2 regions of the Rossellomorea sp. FM04394 genome follow, and region 1 is predicted to be linked to the other one. Evidence: a T-box and tRNA genes for the amino acid it is inferred to sense, from the RefSeq annotation. Region 1 holds a T-box; the other holds one or more tRNA genes.

The links. A T-box is a leader RNA that pairs with one kind of tRNA and senses whether it is charged. The one in region 1 lies ahead of leuS (leucine--tRNA ligase), so its partner is inferred to be a tRNA-Leu.
Region 2: it encodes a tRNA-Leu, which carries the amino acid that the T-box ahead of leuS (leucine--tRNA ligase) is inferred to sense. The anticodon was not compared.

Annotation. Positions count from the first base shown of each region.
Region 1 is NZ_CP168654.1:3,456,506-3,465,647, reverse strand. It holds gene ACCB35_RS17435 (GntP family permease) at 1-902, shown strand, start outside; gene ACCB35_RS17430 (3-hydroxybutyrate dehydrogenase) at 918-1,694, shown strand; gene ACCB35_RS17425 (hypothetical protein) at 1,791-1,961, opposite strand; T-box leader at 2,188-2,409, shown strand; gene leuS (leucine--tRNA ligase) at 2,497-4,911, shown strand; gene ACCB35_RS17415 (rhodanese-like domain-containing protein) at 5,105-5,419, shown strand; gene dacB (D-alanyl-D-alanine carboxypeptidase/D-alanyl-D-alanine-endopeptidase) at 5,480-6,988, opposite strand; gene ACCB35_RS17405 (sporulation protein Cse60) at 7,504-7,686, shown strand; gene ACCB35_RS17400 (NAD(P)/FAD-dependent oxidoreductase) at 7,735-8,997, opposite strand.
Region 2 is NZ_CP168654.1:100,019-109,160, forward strand. It holds rRNA gene ACCB35_RS00500 (23S ribosomal RNA) at 1-2,521, shown strand, start outside; rRNA gene rrf (5S ribosomal RNA) at 2,622-2,738, shown strand; tRNA gene ACCB35_RS00510 (tRNA-Val) at 2,751-2,826, shown strand; tRNA gene ACCB35_RS00515 (tRNA-Thr) at 2,852-2,927, shown strand; tRNA gene ACCB35_RS00520 (tRNA-Lys) at 2,963-3,038, shown strand; tRNA gene ACCB35_RS00525 (tRNA-Leu) at 3,074-3,158, shown strand; tRNA gene ACCB35_RS00530 (tRNA-Gly) at 3,167-3,241, shown strand; tRNA gene ACCB35_RS00535 (tRNA-Leu) at 3,247-3,335, shown strand; tRNA gene ACCB35_RS00540 (tRNA-Arg) at 3,366-3,442, shown strand; tRNA gene ACCB35_RS00545 (tRNA-Pro) at 3,450-3,526, shown strand; tRNA gene ACCB35_RS00550 (tRNA-Ala) at 3,534-3,609, shown strand; rRNA gene ACCB35_RS00555 (16S ribosomal RNA) at 3,774-5,324, shown strand; rRNA gene ACCB35_RS00560 (23S ribosomal RNA) at 5,518-8,452, shown strand; rRNA gene rrf (5S ribosomal RNA) at 8,554-8,670, shown strand.

The DNA.
Region 1 (9,142 bases):
AAGCCGACCTGCCGCGCCGTTTCATTCCTGCTGCCTTAGCATTCGGTTCGGTCACGTTCACGATGACCTCTGCCGGTTCACCGGAAATCCAAAACTGGATTCCTATTGAATATCTGGGGACGACACCTTATGCAGGCTGGGAAGTCAGCTTGATCGTCGCCGTGTTTATGGCAGTGTTTGGCTATTGGTGGTTGAAGCGTATGATCACAAAAGCGGTCAATAAGGGAGAGAAGTTCCATTCACGCGAAGAAGATCCTGTCATTGATGAAGGAAGACCTTTACCTAACCCGTTCATGGGATTGATTCCATTATTAGTCGTCCTTATTCTGGCTTTTTCATTCCACGATTCATTAAAACAATCCGCCCTTATCATTGCCTTATTAGGTGGTGTGATTTCGGCTTATGTGTTAAATCGCAAATATTTCAAAGGCTTCTGGGGTGCTGTTTCCGAGGGTACAGTAGGTGCATTGATCGCCATCGGAAATACCGCCGCCGTTGTTGGATTCGGAGGAGTGGCCAAAGCCGTTCCAGCCTTCAGTACAGCGGTTGATGTCATGACGAGTATTCCTGGATCTCCATTGATCGGTGGAGCAATCGCCGTCAGTGTGATAGCAGGGATGACTGGTTCGGCATCCGGTGGTCAAGCGATCGCATTGCCGATCCTCGCACCTCATTATGTTGATATGGGCGTGAACCCTGAAGCCCTTCACCGGGTAGTGGCGATATCTTCAGGAGCACTGGATTCATTGCCGCATAATGGATATGTCGTTACGACGATCCGCTCGATCTGTAATGAATCACATGGAGAAGCTTATGGCGCGGTTGGTGCCGTTACGGTCATTGTCCCACTTATCGGTTTAGCTATAGCGATTCTTTTATTCTCATTTGGCCTAGGGATCTAAGGAAGGAGTATCATCATGGTTGAAAATAAAGTTGTATTCATAACAGGGGCAGCGCAGGGAATCGGCTTCGAAATTGGAAAAGAATTCGCTGCTAATGGAGCAAAAGTCGTACTAACGGATTTACAGGAAGATGCCGTTCAGGGAGCTTCAGAGGCCCTTAAGGCAGATGGATATGAAGTTCTTGGATTGCGCTGTGACGTGACATCGGAATCCGAATTGAAAGAAGCGATCACTAAAACGGTGGATCACTACGGGAAGCTCGATGTATTGATCAATAATGCGGGACTTCAACATGTATCCCATATTGAAGAGTTCCCGACTGAAAAATTTGAACTTCTCATAAAAGTCATGCTGACCGCTCCATTTGTCGCGATCAAGCATGCCCTGCCTCATATGAAGGAGCAGGGGACCGGACGGATCATCAACATGGCATCCATCAATGGATTGGTCGGTTTCTCCGGCAAAGCAGCCTATAATTCTGCCAAACACGGAGTCATCGGCCTGACGAAGGTAGCGGCATTGGAAGCGGCACAACATGGAATCACCGTCAATGCGGTTTGTCCCGGATACGTGGACACTCCGCTTGTCCGCAATCAGCTGGGGGACCTTGCCAAAACACGCAATATACCGTTAGAAAGAGTGATAGAAGAAGTCATCTATCCTCTCGTACCACAGAGAAGATTACTCGATGTCAAAGAAATTGCAGACTATACCATGTTCCTGTGCAGTGACGCTGCCAAGGGAATCACCGGGCAGGCAGTCGTCCTGGATGGTGGGTATACGGTCCAATAGCTTGATGGAGGAGAAACGACCTTTTTGGAGGTCGTTTTTTTTAGGTGAGGTTGATGTGACGGTGCTATATGGTGAGGATAGATTTGGAAAAAAACGTTAATCGGCTGGATTATTGATGGGAACGGCCGGATTATCTTCGGTTTCGGCCGGATTTTTCGTCAAAACGGCTGGATTCTTCGTCAAAACGACATGATTTTTCTGAAAACGGTCGGGTTCTTCGTCAAGACTCCTGGATTTCTCTCGAAAACGGCCCGGGATCTTCGTCAAAAAGGGCGGAGTCTTCCGAAACGACTTGATCCTTCATGAAAACGACCTGGATTTATGATTGAAACAGCTCGATTTTCATCAAAGAGGACAAAACTTCTCCAAAAGCGTCACCTGTAATCCCAAACCATTCAATAAAATGACAAGAATCTCATCCATAAATCAATAATAGGCTTGCGCTTCAGTATATTTTTCCCTAAAATAGTGAATACATATAATGTTTTCTTATATTGAAACGTTGATCAGGAGTAGTAATGAAGGTTTTCTGTTTTAGAGAGTTGACGGGTGGTGAAAGTCAACCAGAAGCATCATGAACTCGCCTGCTGAGTTGCAAGTGTGAACCATAGTAAGACTTGCCGTTTTCCGCGTTAAGGATGAATGAAGCTGAGTGCGCGTACACTAATGTGGGTGGTACCGCGGGAGAATGTTAATACAAACTCTCGTCCCAAATATTTATTTGGGATGAGGGTTTTTTTATTTTATAAAAAAGAAAGGGACTTTACGACCTTTCGAATGACAATTAAAGGAGGATCTCAATATGAGTTTTAATCATAAAAGTGTTGAGACGAAATGGCAGCAGTATTGGGAAGAGAACAAAACGTTCAAGGCGACTGAAGACGAAGGGAAATCCAATTTCTACGCACTGGATATGTTCCCGTATCCATCAGGTGCAGGCCTTCATGTAGGACATCCGGAAGGGTTTACGGCAACGGATATCCTTTCCCGCATGAAGCGTATGCAAGGATACAATGTCCTTCATCCGATGGGGTGGGATGCATTCGGTTTACCTGCAGAGCAATATGCCCTTGATACTGGGAATGATCCGGCAGAATTCACTCAAAAAAATATCGATACGTTCCGTCGTCAAATCAAGTCACTAGGATTTTCGTATGATTGGGACCGTGAAGTCAATACGACAGATCCCGGCTATTACAAATGGACGCAATGGATCTTCACGAAACTTTATGAAAAAGGCTTGGCTTATGTAGATGAGGTTGCCGTGAACTGGTGTCCGGCCCTTGGTACAGTACTAGCCAATGAAGAAGTCATCGATGGGAAGAGTGAACGAGGAGGTCATCCTGTAGAGCGCCGTCCGATGAAGCAGTGGATGCTGAAGATCACGGCTTATGCGGATCGTCTGGTGGAAGACCTTGAAGAGGTTGACTGGCCGGAAAGCATTAAAGACATGCAGCGAAACTGGATCGGCCGTTCTGAAGGGGCGGAAGTGAACTTTACCATCGATGGTCATGACAAATCATTCGATGTCTTCACGACTCGTCCTGATACGATTTTTGGTGCGACATATGCGGTTCTTGCTCCTGAGCATCCGTTTGTAGAAGAAATCACAACGGACGAACAACGCTCGAAAGTGAATGAATACATCGATACGATCAAATCGAAAAGTGATCTTGAACGTACCGATCTTGCAAAAGAAAAAACGGGTGTATTCACAGGCGCTTATGCGATCAACCCGGCTAACGGTGAGAAAATGCCGATTTGGATCGCAGATTACGTTCTAATGAGCTACGGTTCAGGTGCGATCATGGCCGTTCCTGCCCACGACGAACGAGATTATGAGTTTGCGAAAGAGTTCGATCTTCCAATCGTGGAAGTGGTCGCTGGCGGAAATGTTGAGAAAGAAGCTTACACAGGTGACGGAGATCATGTCAATTCCGGTTTCCTTGATGGACTGGGGAAGGAAGAAGCGATTGCGAAAGCCATTTCCTGGCTGGAAGAGAAGAACATCGGGACGAAGAAAGTCACGTACCGACTTCGTGACTGGCTATTCAGCCGTCAACGTTACTGGGGAGAGCCGATTCCTGTTATTCATTGGGAAGACGGTACGACCACGACTGTTCCTGAAAGTGAGCTTCCTCTTGTTCTTCCAAAGACGACTGAAATCAAACCGTCGGGAACAGGTGAATCGCCACTTGCGAACATCAGTGAATGGGTGAACGTTGAAGACCCTGAAACAGGCAAAAAAGGCCGTCGTGAAACGAACACCATGCCACAGTGGGCGGGAAGCTGCTGGTACTATATCCGTTATATCGATCCACATAACGAAGAAGCTCTTGCCGATGCGAAGAAAATGCAAGAGTGGCTGCCTGTGGATACGTATATCGGAGGAGCCGAGCATGCGGTGCTACACTTGCTGTATGCCCGTTTCTGGCATAAGTTCCTTTATGATATCGGCGTAGTTCCGACGAAAGAGCCATTCCAAAAACTATTCAACCAGGGAATGATCCTGGGTGAAAACAATGAAAAAATGAGTAAATCAAAAGGGAATGTTGTCAATCCGGATGAGGTTGTAGAATCTCACGGTGCAGATACCCTTCGTCTTTACGAAATGTTCATGGGACCACTGGAAGCTTCCATTGCGTGGAGCACGAACGGCCTGGACGGCGCACGTCGCTTCCTTGACCGTGTATGGCGCCTGCTTGTTGAAGAGGATGGTTCAATTTCCTCTAAAGTGACGGATGCACCGAACAGTGCTCTGGACAAAACGTATAACCAAACTGTTAAAAAAGTGACGGAAGATTACGAAGGCCTTCGTTTCAATACAGGAATTTCCCAGCTGATGGTGTTCATCAATGATGCATACAAGGCTGATACACTTCCTAAGAACTATGTAGAAGGATTCATCAAGCTTCTTTCTCCGATCGCTCCGCATATGACGGAAGAACTTTGGAGCAAGCTTGGTCACGAAGGAACGATTTCCTACGAGGCATGGCCGACTTTCGATGAATCGAAGCTTGTGGACAACGAAGTCGAAATCGTCCTTCAAGTGAACGGAAAAGTGAAAGCAAAAGTCATGATCCCTCGTGATATGAACAAAGAAGATCTTGAAAAAACAGCCATGGAAAACGATGAAATCAAAAGCCAAATCGAAGGCAAAACCATCCGCAAAGTCATCGCCGTACCTGGCAAACTAGTCAACATCGTAGCCAACTAATATTTGAGTATATTTCAATATATTTGAGGGACGGACCTTGAACAGAATCTGATTGTTAGGAAATGCTATCAATTGGGGATTCTGTATTTCACCAAGGTCCGTCCCTCTATTCACTGTTTTCGATCTGATATTTTTGTTTGGGAGACGGGCTTTGGTATAATTATGGTGAGTGAATGATGAAAGGAAGATGACATTGGAAACGATTAAAACGATTACGACTGATGAGTTGGAAAAGAAGTTGAAGAATGGGGAAGATCTGCTTTTAGTGGATGTTCGTGAAGATGAAGAAGTGGCAGAAGGGGTGATCCCGGGAGCGAAGCATATCAAGATGGGCGAAATTCCTGAGTCACTGGATCAGTTTGATAAAGACAAAGAGTATATCTTCATCTGCCGTTCAGGAAACCGCAGTGGAAATGTCGCTCACTACATGCAGGAGCAAGGATATAAAGTGGTGAACATGGAAGGCGGCATGATGAACTGGGCCGGTGAGACAGCAGAGAAGAAATAATGGGTTTTATGTGGAGCACGTTCCTTTTTTAAGGGAACGTGCTTTTTAATTTAACCTATATTAATCATGTTCTTTACTTGTATCATACTCAGCCAGTGCAACAGCAATTTTATCTTCAATATCCCTTAAGTTACTAGCCATAAAGTTATTTAAGATGATGGAGAATACAAGATCTTTTCCATCTTTAGTCGTCACGTAGCCGGAAAGTGAGGTAGCCCCCGTAATCGTTCCTGTCTTGGCTTTTACATTTCCTTCAGCGAGGGTTCCTTTCATGCGGTTTCTCAAGGTTCCTCCCTCCAACCGGTTACTTGCACCTGCAACTGGAAGAGCGTTCAGATAAATCGGATACCATTCCTCTTGTTGAACTGAGTAAAGTAACTTTGACAATTCATTTGCTGGAATATTCGTGACATGAGATATACCAGAGCCATCTCGAATTCTCATGGTATCTGTATTTAATCCACGAATTGAAACGTAGTCTTCAAGCACTTCAAGCCCTTTTTCCCAACTACCATCATGATGAACGACCCGTCCCATTTCTTTCACCAATGTTTCCGCAATCGTATTGTTACTTAGCTTCATGAAGGGAACCAATAAATCAGAGAGTGGCAGGGACTCTTTTGTGAACAGGACTTCAGCATCTGCTGGGGTTTCTCCATAGTCACCCTGGTGTTGTTTGACATGGACTCCTGATTGTACAAGTGATTTCTTAAATAAGTCCAGTGCATAACCAGTAGGTTCCCAAAGCGTCACCCAAGACCGGGCAGTTGAACTATCGACCGGTATAGAACCTTCTACCACAATATTGTTGGACCCGTGTTCTCGGGAAACGCTGATCGACCGTGTTCCGCTTTCGATGGTTTTCGTTTTGTTAGTGACGGTCGGATAGCTTGTCTCAGGAGAAAGTTTAATGTCTGCTGGCTGCCCGGCTTGTGTAGGGGTAGTTTCAACGATGACGGTACCAGCATCATAATCTGTATCAGGTGAAGCTGTAAGAGCTGAGATTTGAGCACCGTAATAATACGATTCATCATTCCAGATCATATCTTCAGAAAGCCTTACCGAGTTATACCAACTGTCATCTGCAATGATATTCCCTTGGATCGTTTCGATATGATTGGACTTTAAGAATGCTGCCATTTTATCAAAATCATCTTTTAAAAGGGTAGGGTCACCTTTTCCTTTTAGATATAGGTTCCCTTTCAAGACATTTCCCACAATCTGTCCATCGGTTAATATTTCTGTTTTGAATGTGTAATCGGGCCCAAGTGTATGAAGGGCAGCAGCTGCAGTCAATAGCTTCATATTAGAGGCAGTTTTCAAACGTATATCCCCTAAGCGATCAAGAATAATTTCACCACTTTCAGCATCACGCACACTGACAGAACCTATAGCGCCATCTAAGCGTTCGTCTGCAAGTATATCGTGAATTTGCTGCTCTAAATCTGCATGATCAATTGATGCGTTTACTGATGTAGGAGTCTCAGTTGAGTGCAAGGGGGTCAAGATGAGGGTGAAAAGAAATAAAATTGCTAGTATACGATTCTTGCTTAGTTGTAATTGATTCATTAAATCCCTCCTAAATGGCTAATGTACTTATATTAAATGAAAATTGAGAAAATTATAATAAATTTGCAGTATTTATACAAAAAATGAATATATTGTCATATTTTACGCTACTTAAATGGGATGGAATATGTATCCTTTCTCTTAGTGGGACTCTTGTAAGTCGCAGTGAAGGAGGTTGGGGGGCTTTTTTTGTTGATAGTGGAGAGATTTGATAACAATCAAGACACTATTAAGTGTTTCAGCTGAAATTAGACAATCTTTAGAATCCTGAACCTGATGAATTGTGAATGTAAGGTATTTTATCAGCGAAATCGGAGGTATATCAGCGGAATTTTTATTTTATCAGCGAAATCCGGGATATATCAGCGAAATTTTCATTTTATCAGCGAAATCAAAAAACACCACACTACCCGTAACAAATCCGCCCTCACCCTCCCAAAATATTTCTACTGAATCGTTTGAAAACTCACTATTCTGACAATACTAATACCAAAAACGATCCGGGAGGGGATTCCATGATCCAGGTAAAGGTATTCGACTACGAGCATGAAAAAGATTTAGAGAAAGATATGAACCAATTTCTCAGTAAAATGGATGATAAAAAAATCGTCGATATTAAATATCACGTAGCGGCGATGTCGGAGGAAGTGGAGGACCAGATCTATTGTTTTTCGGCCATGGTCGTGTATAGAAAATAAAAAGGTTGATCGCTCTGAATGTGCGGATCAACCTTTCTTTTTTTACTATCATACCTTCGCCGCATTCAACCCCGCAAGCCGTCCGGTTACGAGGGCGGAAGTGATGTTATAGCCACCTGTGTATCCATGGATATCAAGCACTTCCCCGCAGAAGAAAAGGCCATTCATCTTTTTAGAAGCCATCGTTTTCGGCTCGATTTCTTTGATGGAAACCCCTCCGCCTGTCACAAAGGCTTTATCGATGGATAGTGTCCCGTTCACATTGAAAGTGAATTGTTTTAAGAGCTTTGCGAAATGGCGGATTTTCTCTGAAGAGATGTGATCCCCTTTTTCATCGTGATCGATTTCTGCACGATCCAGTAAGAACAGCAGATATCGCTCAGGGACGAGACCTTTGAAGATATTTTTCGCCGCTTTCTTCCCTTCTTCCTTTACCTGCTTGTGGATAGATTGGAAGAGCTGCTCTTCATTTTGATCAGGCATGGAATCGATCTGCATGGCGACGTGTGTCAGGTTCCATTTTTTCATGGCCTTCACCACGTATTGACTGCATCGGAGCACAGCCGGTCCGGAAATCCCTAAATGAGTAAAAATCATATCCATTTTATGCGTGATGATTTTCTTCCCCTTAGGGTTCAATACGCTTAAATCGACGCTCCTTAAAGAAAGGCCCTGAAGCTCTTTCTTTTTAATAAAAGGTTCGTCCGACGTAAGGGGAACTTCTGTCGGAAACAGATCCGTGATCGTATGACCGGCTTTCGTCGCCCATGGATATCCGTCCCCAGTGGACCCGGTATGGGGAACGGATTTTCCACCGACCGCGATCACGACAGCATTTGCAGCGATCGTTTTCCCATCTTTTAAGAGGATGCCGACCGTCTCTCCGTTTTCATATAACACTTCCTCGACACTTGTGCTTGTCCGGGTGTCGATCTTCAATTCCTTCATGCGCGTCAATAACGCTTCGACCACATCCATGGCCCGGTTCGAAACCGGGAACATTCTTCCGTGATCTTCTTCTTTTAGTTGAATACCAAGTTTCTCAAAGAAAGAGATGATATCTTCATTATTAAACTCAGAAAAAGCGCTGTATAAAAAACGTCCGTTCCCCGGGATGTGCTTGATGATTTCCTCAACGGGGAGCCGATTGGTCACGTTGCAGCGGCCGCCTCCTGAAATCGCGAGCTTTCTGCCAAGCTTGGTTCCTTTATCTACAAGAAGGACTTTCGCGCCGTATTCCCCGGCTGCGATACTGGCCATAAGGCCGGATGGTCCCCCGCCTATGACGATGACATCGTATTTCTTTACCATAATTTTCACCAACTTTACCTATTCGCTTCTTATTTAAGAAGTTTCACCTTATTTTAAATGGGATAGGTTTTAAATACAACATTCGAAAAAAATTGTCATTCGATTCGTACAGTAGTAAACTACTGATAGTGTATAAATTTCTGAG
Region 2 (9,142 bases), 1.1 Mb from region 1:
CTGAGTACGGCGGGACACGTGAAATCCCGTCGGAAGCTGGGAGGACCATCTCCCAAGGCTAAATACTCCCTAGTGACCGATAGTGAACCAGTACCGTGAGGGAAAGGTGAAAAGCACCCCGGAAGGGGAGTGAAATAGAACCTGAAACCGTGTGCCTACAAGTAGTCAGAGCCCGTTAACGGGTGATGGCGTGCCTTTTGTAGAATGAACCGGCGAGTTACGATCCCATGCAAGGTTAAGTCGATGAGACGGAGCCGCAGCGAAAGCGAGTCTGAATAGGGCGAATGAGTATGTGGTCGTAGACCCGAAACCAGGTGATCTACCCATGTCCAGGATGAAGTTCAGGTAACACTGAATGGAGGTCCGAACCCACGCACGTTGAAAAGTGCGGGGATGAGGTGTGGGTAGCGGAGAAATTCCAATCGAACTTGGAGATAGCTGGTTCTCTCCGAAATAGCTTTAGGGCTAGCCTCATGTGTAAGAGTCTTGGAGGTAGAGCACTGTTTGGACTAGGGGCCCTCATCGGGTTACCGAATTCAGACAAACTCCGAATGCCAAAGACTTATCCATGGGAGTCAGACTGCGAGTGATAAGATCCGTAGTCGAAAGGGAAACAGCCCAGACCACCAGCTAAGGTCCCAAAGTATACGTTAAGTGGAAAAGGATGTGGAGTTGCTTAGACAACCAGGATGTTGGCTTAGAAGCAGCCACCATTTAAAGAGTGCGTAATAGCTCACTGGTCGAGTGACTCTGCGCCGAAAATGTACCGGGGCTAAACGTATCACCGAAGCTGTGGATTGACACCTCTAGGTGTCAGTGGTAGGAGAGCGTTCTAAGGACTGCGAAGCTAGACCGTAAGGACTGGTGGAGTGCTTAGAAGTGAGAATGCCGGTATGAGTAGCGAAAGATGGGTGAGAATCCCATCCACCGAATGCCTAAGGTTTCCTGAGGAAGGCTCGTCCGCTCAGGGTTAGTCGGGACCTAAGTCGAGGCCGATAGGCGTAGACGATGGACAACAGGTTGATATTCCTGTACCACCTCTTTTCCGTTTGAGCAATGGGGGGACGCAGGAGGATAGGGTAAGCGCACTGCTGGATATGTGCGTCTAAGCAGTTAGGCTGATGATGAGGCAAATCCCATCATTGTGAAGGCTGAGCTGTGATAGCGAGCGAATTATAGTAGCGAAGTTCCTGATTCCACACTGCCAAGAAAAGCCTCTAGCGAGGAAAAAGGTGCCCGTACCGCAAACCGACACAGGTAGGCGAGGAGAGAATCCTAAGGTGAGCGAGAGAACTCTCGTTAAGGAACTCGGCAAAATGACCCCGTAACTTCGGGAGAAGGGGTGCTCTGGTAGGGTGCAAGCCCGAGAGAGCCGCAGTGAATAGGCCCAGGCGACTGTTTAGCAAAAACACAGGTCTCTGCGAAGCCGTAAGGCGAAGTATAGGGGCTGACGCCTGCCCGGTGCTGGAAGGTTAAGAGGAGTGCTTAGCGCAAGCGAAGGTGCGAATCGAAGCCCCAGTAAACGGCGGCCGTAACTATAACGGTCCTAAGGTAGCGAAATTCCTTGTCGGGTAAGTTCCGACCCGCACGAAAGGCGTAACGATCTGGGCACTGTCTCAACGAGAGACTCGGTGAAATTATAGTACCTGTGAAGATGCAGGTTACCCGCGACAGGACGGAAAGACCCCGTGGAGCTTTACTGTAGCCTGATATTGAATTTTGGTACAGCTTGTACAGGATAGGTAGGAGCCTTGGAAGCCGGAGCGCCAGCTTCGGTGGAGGCATCGGTGGGATACTACCCTGGCTGTATTGAAATTCTAACCCGCGCCCCTTATCGGGGTGGGAGACAGTGTCAGGTGGGCAGTTTGACTGGGGCGGTCGCCTCCTAAAGAGTAACGGAGGCGCCCAAAGGTTCCCTCAGAATGGTTGGAAATCATTCGCAGAGTGTAAAGGCACAAGGGAGCTTGACTGCGAGACCTACAAGTCGAGCAGGGACGAAAGTCGGGCTTAGTGATCCGGTGGTTCCGCATGGAAGGGCCATCGCTCAACGGATAAAAGCTACCCCGGGGATAACAGGCTTATCTCCCCCAAGAGTCCACATCGACGGGGAGGTTTGGCACCTCGATGTCGGCTCATCGCATCCTGGGGCTGTAGTCGGTCCCAAGGGTTGGGCTGTTCGCCCATTAAAGCGGTACGCGAGCTGGGTTCAGAACGTCGTGAGACAGTTCGGTCCCTATCCGTCGTGGGCGCAGGAAATTTGAGAGGAGCTGTCCTTAGTACGAGAGGACCGGGATGGACGCACCGCTGGTGTACCAGTTGTCTTGCCAAAGGCATCGCTGGGTAGCTATGTGCGGAAGGGATAAGTGCTGAAAGCATCTAAGCATGAAGCCCCCCTCGAGATGAGATTTCCCATCACGTAAGTGAGTAAGATCCCTAGAAGATGACTAGGTAGATAGGTCAGAGATGGAAGCATGGCGACATGTGGAGTTGACTGATACTAATCGATCGAGGACTTAACCACAAAGAGTCATTTTTAAATGAACAACATTGGCTGATATTCGGCTTTCTTGACATCAATTCTTTATCTAGTTTTGAAGGAACAACCCTTCAATTGAATATTGTCTGGTGATAATGGCGAAGAGGTCACACCCGTTCCCATGCCGAACACGGAAGTTAAGCTCTTCAGCGCCGATGGTAGTTGGGGGATCTCCCCCTGTGAGAGTAGGACGTCGCCAGGCAATACATATTTCGGAGGATTAGCTCAGCTGGGAGAGCATCTGCCTTACAAGCAGAGGGTCGGCGGTTCGACCCCGTCATCCTCCACCATTTTTGTTTGTGAATAATTCAATATGCCGGTGTAGCTCAACTGGTAGAGCAACTGACTTGTAATCAGTAGGTTGGGGGTTCAAGTCCTCTTGCCGGCACCATAGGTTTTTTTATTTTGTCTCATTTTTTATTTTGAGAGCCATTAGCTCAGTTGGTAGAGCATCTGACTTTTAATCAGAGGGTCGAAGGTTCGAGTCCTTCATGGCTCACCAAAGATTTTTGCGGAAGCAAAATATCAATCATACATGCGGGTGTGGCGGAATTGGCAGACGCACCAGACTTAGGATCTGGCGCCGCAAGGCGTGGGGGTTCAAGTCCCTTCACCCGCACCATTTATTATGCGGAAGTAGTTCAGTGGTAGAACACCACCTTGCCAAGGTGGGGGTCGCGGGTTCGAATCCCGTCTTCCGCTCCAGACTAGCCGGGGTGGCGGAACTGGCAGACGCACAGGACTTAAAATCCTGCGGTAGGTGACTACCGTACCGGTTCGATTCCGGTCCTCGGCACCATTGATTTTTCGAAAGAAAACAACATATTTTGCGCCCGTAGCTCAATTGGATAGAGCGTTTGACTACGGATCAAAAGGTTAGGGGTTCGACTCCTCTCGGGCGCGCCATATATTTCGGGAAGTAGCTCAGCTTGGTAGAGCACTTGGTTTGGGACCAAGGGGTCGCAGGTTCGAATCCTGTCTTCCCGACCACTTCTTTGGGGCCTTAGCTCAGCTGGGAGAGCGCCTGCTTTGCACGCAGGAGGTCAGCGGTTCGATCCCGCTAGGCTCCACCAAAAAGTTTTAAAAAAAAATCATTGACACTGACTGAGTGAAAATGATATGATTATCAAGTCGCTTCAAACAGAAGCACTTACACATTGAACCTTGAAAACTGAACAAAACAAGACAATACGTCAACGTTAATTCTAGATTTATTACTAAAGAGCTATTCAAACTTTTATCGGAGAGTTTGATCCTGGCTCAGGACGAACGCTGGCGGCGTGCCTAATACATGCAAGTCGAGCGGATTGATGGGAGCTTGCTCCCATCAGTCAGCGGCGGACGGGTGAGTAACACGTGGGTAACCTGCCTGTAAGACTGGGATAACTCCGGGAAACCGGGGCTAATACCGGATAACTCATTTCCTCGCATGAGGAAATGTTGAAAGATGGCTTCGGCTATCACTTACAGATGGACCCGCGGCGCATTAGCTAGTTGGTGAGGTAACGGCTCACCAAGGCAACGATGCGTAGCCGACCTGAGAGGGTGATCGGCCACACTGGGACTGAGACACGGCCCAGACTCCTACGGGAGGCAGCAGTAGGGAATCTTCCGCAATGGACGAAAGTCTGACGGAGCAACGCCGCGTGAGTGATGAAGGTTTTCGGATCGTAAAACTCTGTTGTTAGGGAAGAACAAGTACCGTTCGAATAGGGCGGTACCTTGACGGTACCTAACCAGAAAGCCACGGCTAACTACGTGCCAGCAGCCGCGGTAATACGTAGGTGGCAAGCGTTGTCCGGAATTATTGGGCGTAAAGCGCGCGCAGGTGGTTTCTTAAGTCTGATGTGAAAGCCCACGGCTCAACCGTGGAGGGTCATTGGAAACTGGGGAACTTGAGTGCAGAAGAGGAAAGTGGAATTCCAAGTGTAGCGGTGAAATGCGTAGATATTTGGAGGAACACCAGTGGCGAAGGCGACTTTCTGGTCTGTAACTGACACTGAGGCGCGAAAGCGTGGGGAGCAAACAGGATTAGATACCCTGGTAGTCCACGCCGTAAACGATGAGTGCTAAGTGTTAGAGGGTTTCCGCCCTTTAGTGCTGCAGCTAACGCATTAAGCACTCCGCCTGGGGAGTACGGTCGCAAGACTGAAACTCAAAGGAATTGACGGGGGCCCGCACAAGCGGTGGAGCATGTGGTTTAATTCGAAGCAACGCGAAGAACCTTACCAGGTCTTGACATCCTCTGACAACCCTAGAGATAGGGCTTTCCCCTTCGGGGGACAGAGTGACAGGTGGTGCATGGTTGTCGTCAGCTCGTGTCGTGAGATGTTGGGTTAAGTCCCGCAACGAGCGCAACCCTTGATCTTAGTTGCCAGCATTCAGTTGGGCACTCTAAGATGACTGCCGGTGACAAACCGGAGGAAGGTGGGGATGACGTCAAATCATCATGCCCCTTATGACCTGGGCTACACACGTGCTACAATGGACGGTACAAAGGGCAGCAAGACCGCGAGGTTTAGCCAATCCCATAAAACCGTTCTCAGTTCGGATTGTAGGCTGCAACTCGCCTACATGAAGCTGGAATCGCTAGTAATCGCGGATCAGCATGCCGCGGTGAATACGTTCCCGGGCCTTGTACACACCGCCCGTCACACCACGAGAGTTTGTAACACCCGAAGTCGGTGAGGTAACCTTTTGGAGCCAGCCGCCTAAGGTGGGACAGATGATTGGGGTGAAGTCGTAACAAGGTAGCCGTATCGGAAGGTGCGGCTGGATCACCTCCTTTCTAAGGAAGATTTACTAAACGTTTGACAGTCGAAGTTTTGTTCAGTTTTGATGGTTCAACCATCAAAACTTTTTGTCTCTTACGAGATGAAAATGGATTTGTTCTTTGAAAACTAGATAAAGATATAATTGATAGTCAAGAAATTACCGAGTATCGCCATTTTAGGTTTTAAACCTGATGTAACAACCAATTCGGTTAAGTTATGAAGGGCGCACGGTGGATGCCTTGGCACTAGGAGCCGACGAAGGACGGGACTAACACCGATATGCTTTGGGGAGCTGTAAGTGAGCTTTGATCCAGAGATTTCCGAATGGGGGAACCCATTGTTCGTAATGGAACAATATCCTTACTTGAATACATAGAGTATGGAAGGCAGACCCAGGGAACTGAAACATCTAAGTACCTGGAGGAAGAGAAAGCAATTGCGATTCCCTGAGTAGCGGCGAGCGAAACGGGATGTAGCCCAAACCAAGAGGCTTGCCTCTTGGGGTTGTAGGACACTCTATACGGAGTTACAAAGGAATGAAGTAGACGAAGAAGTCTGGAAAGGCTCGTCAAAGAAGGTAACAACCCTGTAGTTGAAACTTCATTCCCTCTTGAGTGGATCCTGAGTACGGCGGGACACGTGAAATCCCGTCGGAAGCTGGGAGGACCATCTCCCAAGGCTAAATACTCCCTAGTGACCGATAGTGAACCAGTACCGTGAGGGAAAGGTGAAAAGCACCCCGGAAGGGGAGTGAAATAGAACCTGAAACCGTGTGCCTACAAGTAGTCAGAGCCCGTTAACGGGTGATGGCGTGCCTTTTGTAGAATGAACCGGCGAGTTACGATCCCATGCAAGGTTAAGTCGATGAGACGGAGCCGCAGCGAAAGCGAGTCTGAATAGGGCGAATGAGTATGTGGTCGTAGACCCGAAACCAGGTGATCTACCCATGTCCAGGATGAAGTTCAGGTAACACTGAATGGAGGTCCGAACCCACGCACGTTGAAAAGTGCGGGGATGAGGTGTGGGTAGCGGAGAAATTCCAATCGAACTTGGAGATAGCTGGTTCTCTCCGAAATAGCTTTAGGGCTAGCCTCATGTGTAAGAGTCTTGGAGGTAGAGCACTGTTTGGACTAGGGGCCCTCATCGGGTTACCGAATTCAGACAAACTCCGAATGCCAAAGACTTATCCATGGGAGTCAGACTGCGAGTGATAAGATCCGTAGTCGAAAGGGAAACAGCCCAGACCACCAGCTAAGGTCCCAAAGTATACGTTAAGTGGAAAAGGATGTGGAGTTGCTTAGACAACCAGGATGTTGGCTTAGAAGCAGCCACCATTTAAAGAGTGCGTAATAGCTCACTGGTCGAGTGACTCTGCGCCGAAAATGTACCGGGGCTAAACGTATCACCGAAGCTGTGGATTGACACCTCTAGGTGTCAGTGGTAGGAGAGCGTTCTAAGGACTGCGAAGCTAGACCGTAAGGACTGGTGGAGTGCTTAGAAGTGAGAATGCCGGTATGAGTAGCGAAAGATGGGTGAGAATCCCATCCACCGAATGCCTAAGGTTTCCTGAGGAAGGCTCGTCCGCTCAGGGTTAGTCGGGACCTAAGTCGAGGCCGATAGGCGTAGACGATGGACAACAGGTTGATATTCCTGTACCACCTCTTTTCCGTTTGAGCAATGGGGGGACGCAGGAGGATAGGGTAAGCGCACTGCTGGATATGTGCGTCTAAGCAGTTAGGCTGATGATGAGGCAAATCCCATCATTGTGAAGGCTGAGCTGTGATAGCGAGCGAATTATAGTAGCGAAGTTCCTGATTCCACACTGCCAAGAAAAGCCTCTAGCGAGGAAAAAGGTGCCCGTACCGCAAACCGACACAGGTAGGCGAGGAGAGAATCCTAAGGTGAGCGAGAGAACTCTCGTTAAGGAACTCGGCAAAATGACCCCGTAACTTCGGGAGAAGGGGTGCTCTGGTAGGGTGCAAGCCCGAGAGAGCCGCAGTGAATAGGCCCAGGCGACTGTTTAGCAAAAACACAGGTCTCTGCGAAGCCGTAAGGCGAAGTATAGGGGCTGACGCCTGCCCGGTGCTGGAAGGTTAAGAGGAGTGCTTAGCGCAAGCGAAGGTGCGAATCGAAGCCCCAGTAAACGGCGGCCGTAACTATAACGGTCCTAAGGTAGCGAAATTCCTTGTCGGGTAAGTTCCGACCCGCACGAAAGGCGTAACGATCTGGGCACTGTCTCAACGAGAGACTCGGTGAAATTATAGTACCTGTGAAGATGCAGGTTACCCGCGACAGGACGGAAAGACCCCGTGGAGCTTTACTGTAGCCTGATATTGAATTTTGGTACAGCTTGTACAGGATAGGTAGGAGCCTTGGAAGCCGGAGCGCCAGCTTCGGTGGAGGCATCGGTGGGATACTACCCTGGCTGTATTGAAATTCTAACCCGCGCCCCTTATCGGGGTGGGAGACAGTGTCAGGTGGGCAGTTTGACTGGGGCGGTCGCCTCCTAAAGAGTAACGGAGGCGCCCAAAGGTTCCCTCAGAATGGTTGGAAATCATTCGCAGAGTGTAAAGGCACAAGGGAGCTTGACTGCGAGACCTACAAGTCGAGCAGGGACGAAAGTCGGGCTTAGTGATCCGGTGGTTCCGCATGGAAGGGCCATCGCTCAACGGATAAAAGCTACCCCGGGGATAACAGGCTTATCTCCCCCAAGAGTCCACATCGACGGGGAGGTTTGGCACCTCGATGTCGGCTCATCGCATCCTGGGGCTGTAGTCGGTCCCAAGGGTTGGGCTGTTCGCCCATTAAAGCGGTACGCGAGCTGGGTTCAGAACGTCGTGAGACAGTTCGGTCCCTATCCGTCGTGGGCGCAGGAAATTTGAGAGGAGCTGTCCTTAGTACGAGAGGACCGGGATGGACGCACCGCTGGTGTACCAGTTGTCTTGCCAAAGGCATCGCTGGGTAGCTATGTGCGGAAGGGATAAGTGCTGAAAGCATCTAAGCATGAAGCCCCCCTCGAGATGAGATTTCCCATCACGTATGTGAGTAAGATCCCTAGAAGATGACTAGGTAGATAGGTCAGAGATGGAAGCATGGCGACATGTGGAGTTGACTGATACTAATCGATCGAGGACTTAACCACAAAGAGTCATTTTTAAATGAACAACATTGGTCGATATTCGGCTTTCTTGACATCAATTCTTTATCTAGTTTTGAAGGAACAACCCTTCAATTGAATATTCGTCTGGTGATAATGGCGAAGAGGTCACACCCGTTCCCATGCCGAACACGGAAGTTAAGCTCTTCAGCGCCGATGGTAGTTGGGGGATCTCCCCCTGTGAGAGTAGGACGTCGCCAGGCAAATGTGAAAAGAGTAACTCCAATGAGTTACTCTTTTTTTTGGTGTGATTGTTAAAATGGGTGTGCGATGAGTTTTTAAAAGATATTATTTGGTAAAATACGCAATCCCCCTCGAAAATGACGCAATTACCACAAACTTCTCAAAAACCACATTCATTTTACCAGTCAAAACACCAGTATTCGTCCTAATGAGAACACATTCACTATCTAACAAAGTGATTCTCCACACCCTTTACTAAGGAATAATCAATTCTTTCACCCAACCAAAACTTCTAATCCATCATTCCAGTAACCCACACCACATAACATCACAAATCAAAACCCACGTGAAACCAGTTCCACCAATTCCCCTCCAAGAAATTCACACCCACTCAATGCCCCATTTCCTGTTTTCTATCCAACAATCTCACAATTACACGTTTAAAACTTTCCTAAAACAGGAAAACTTCTAAGGTTAAACTTCATAATTGCA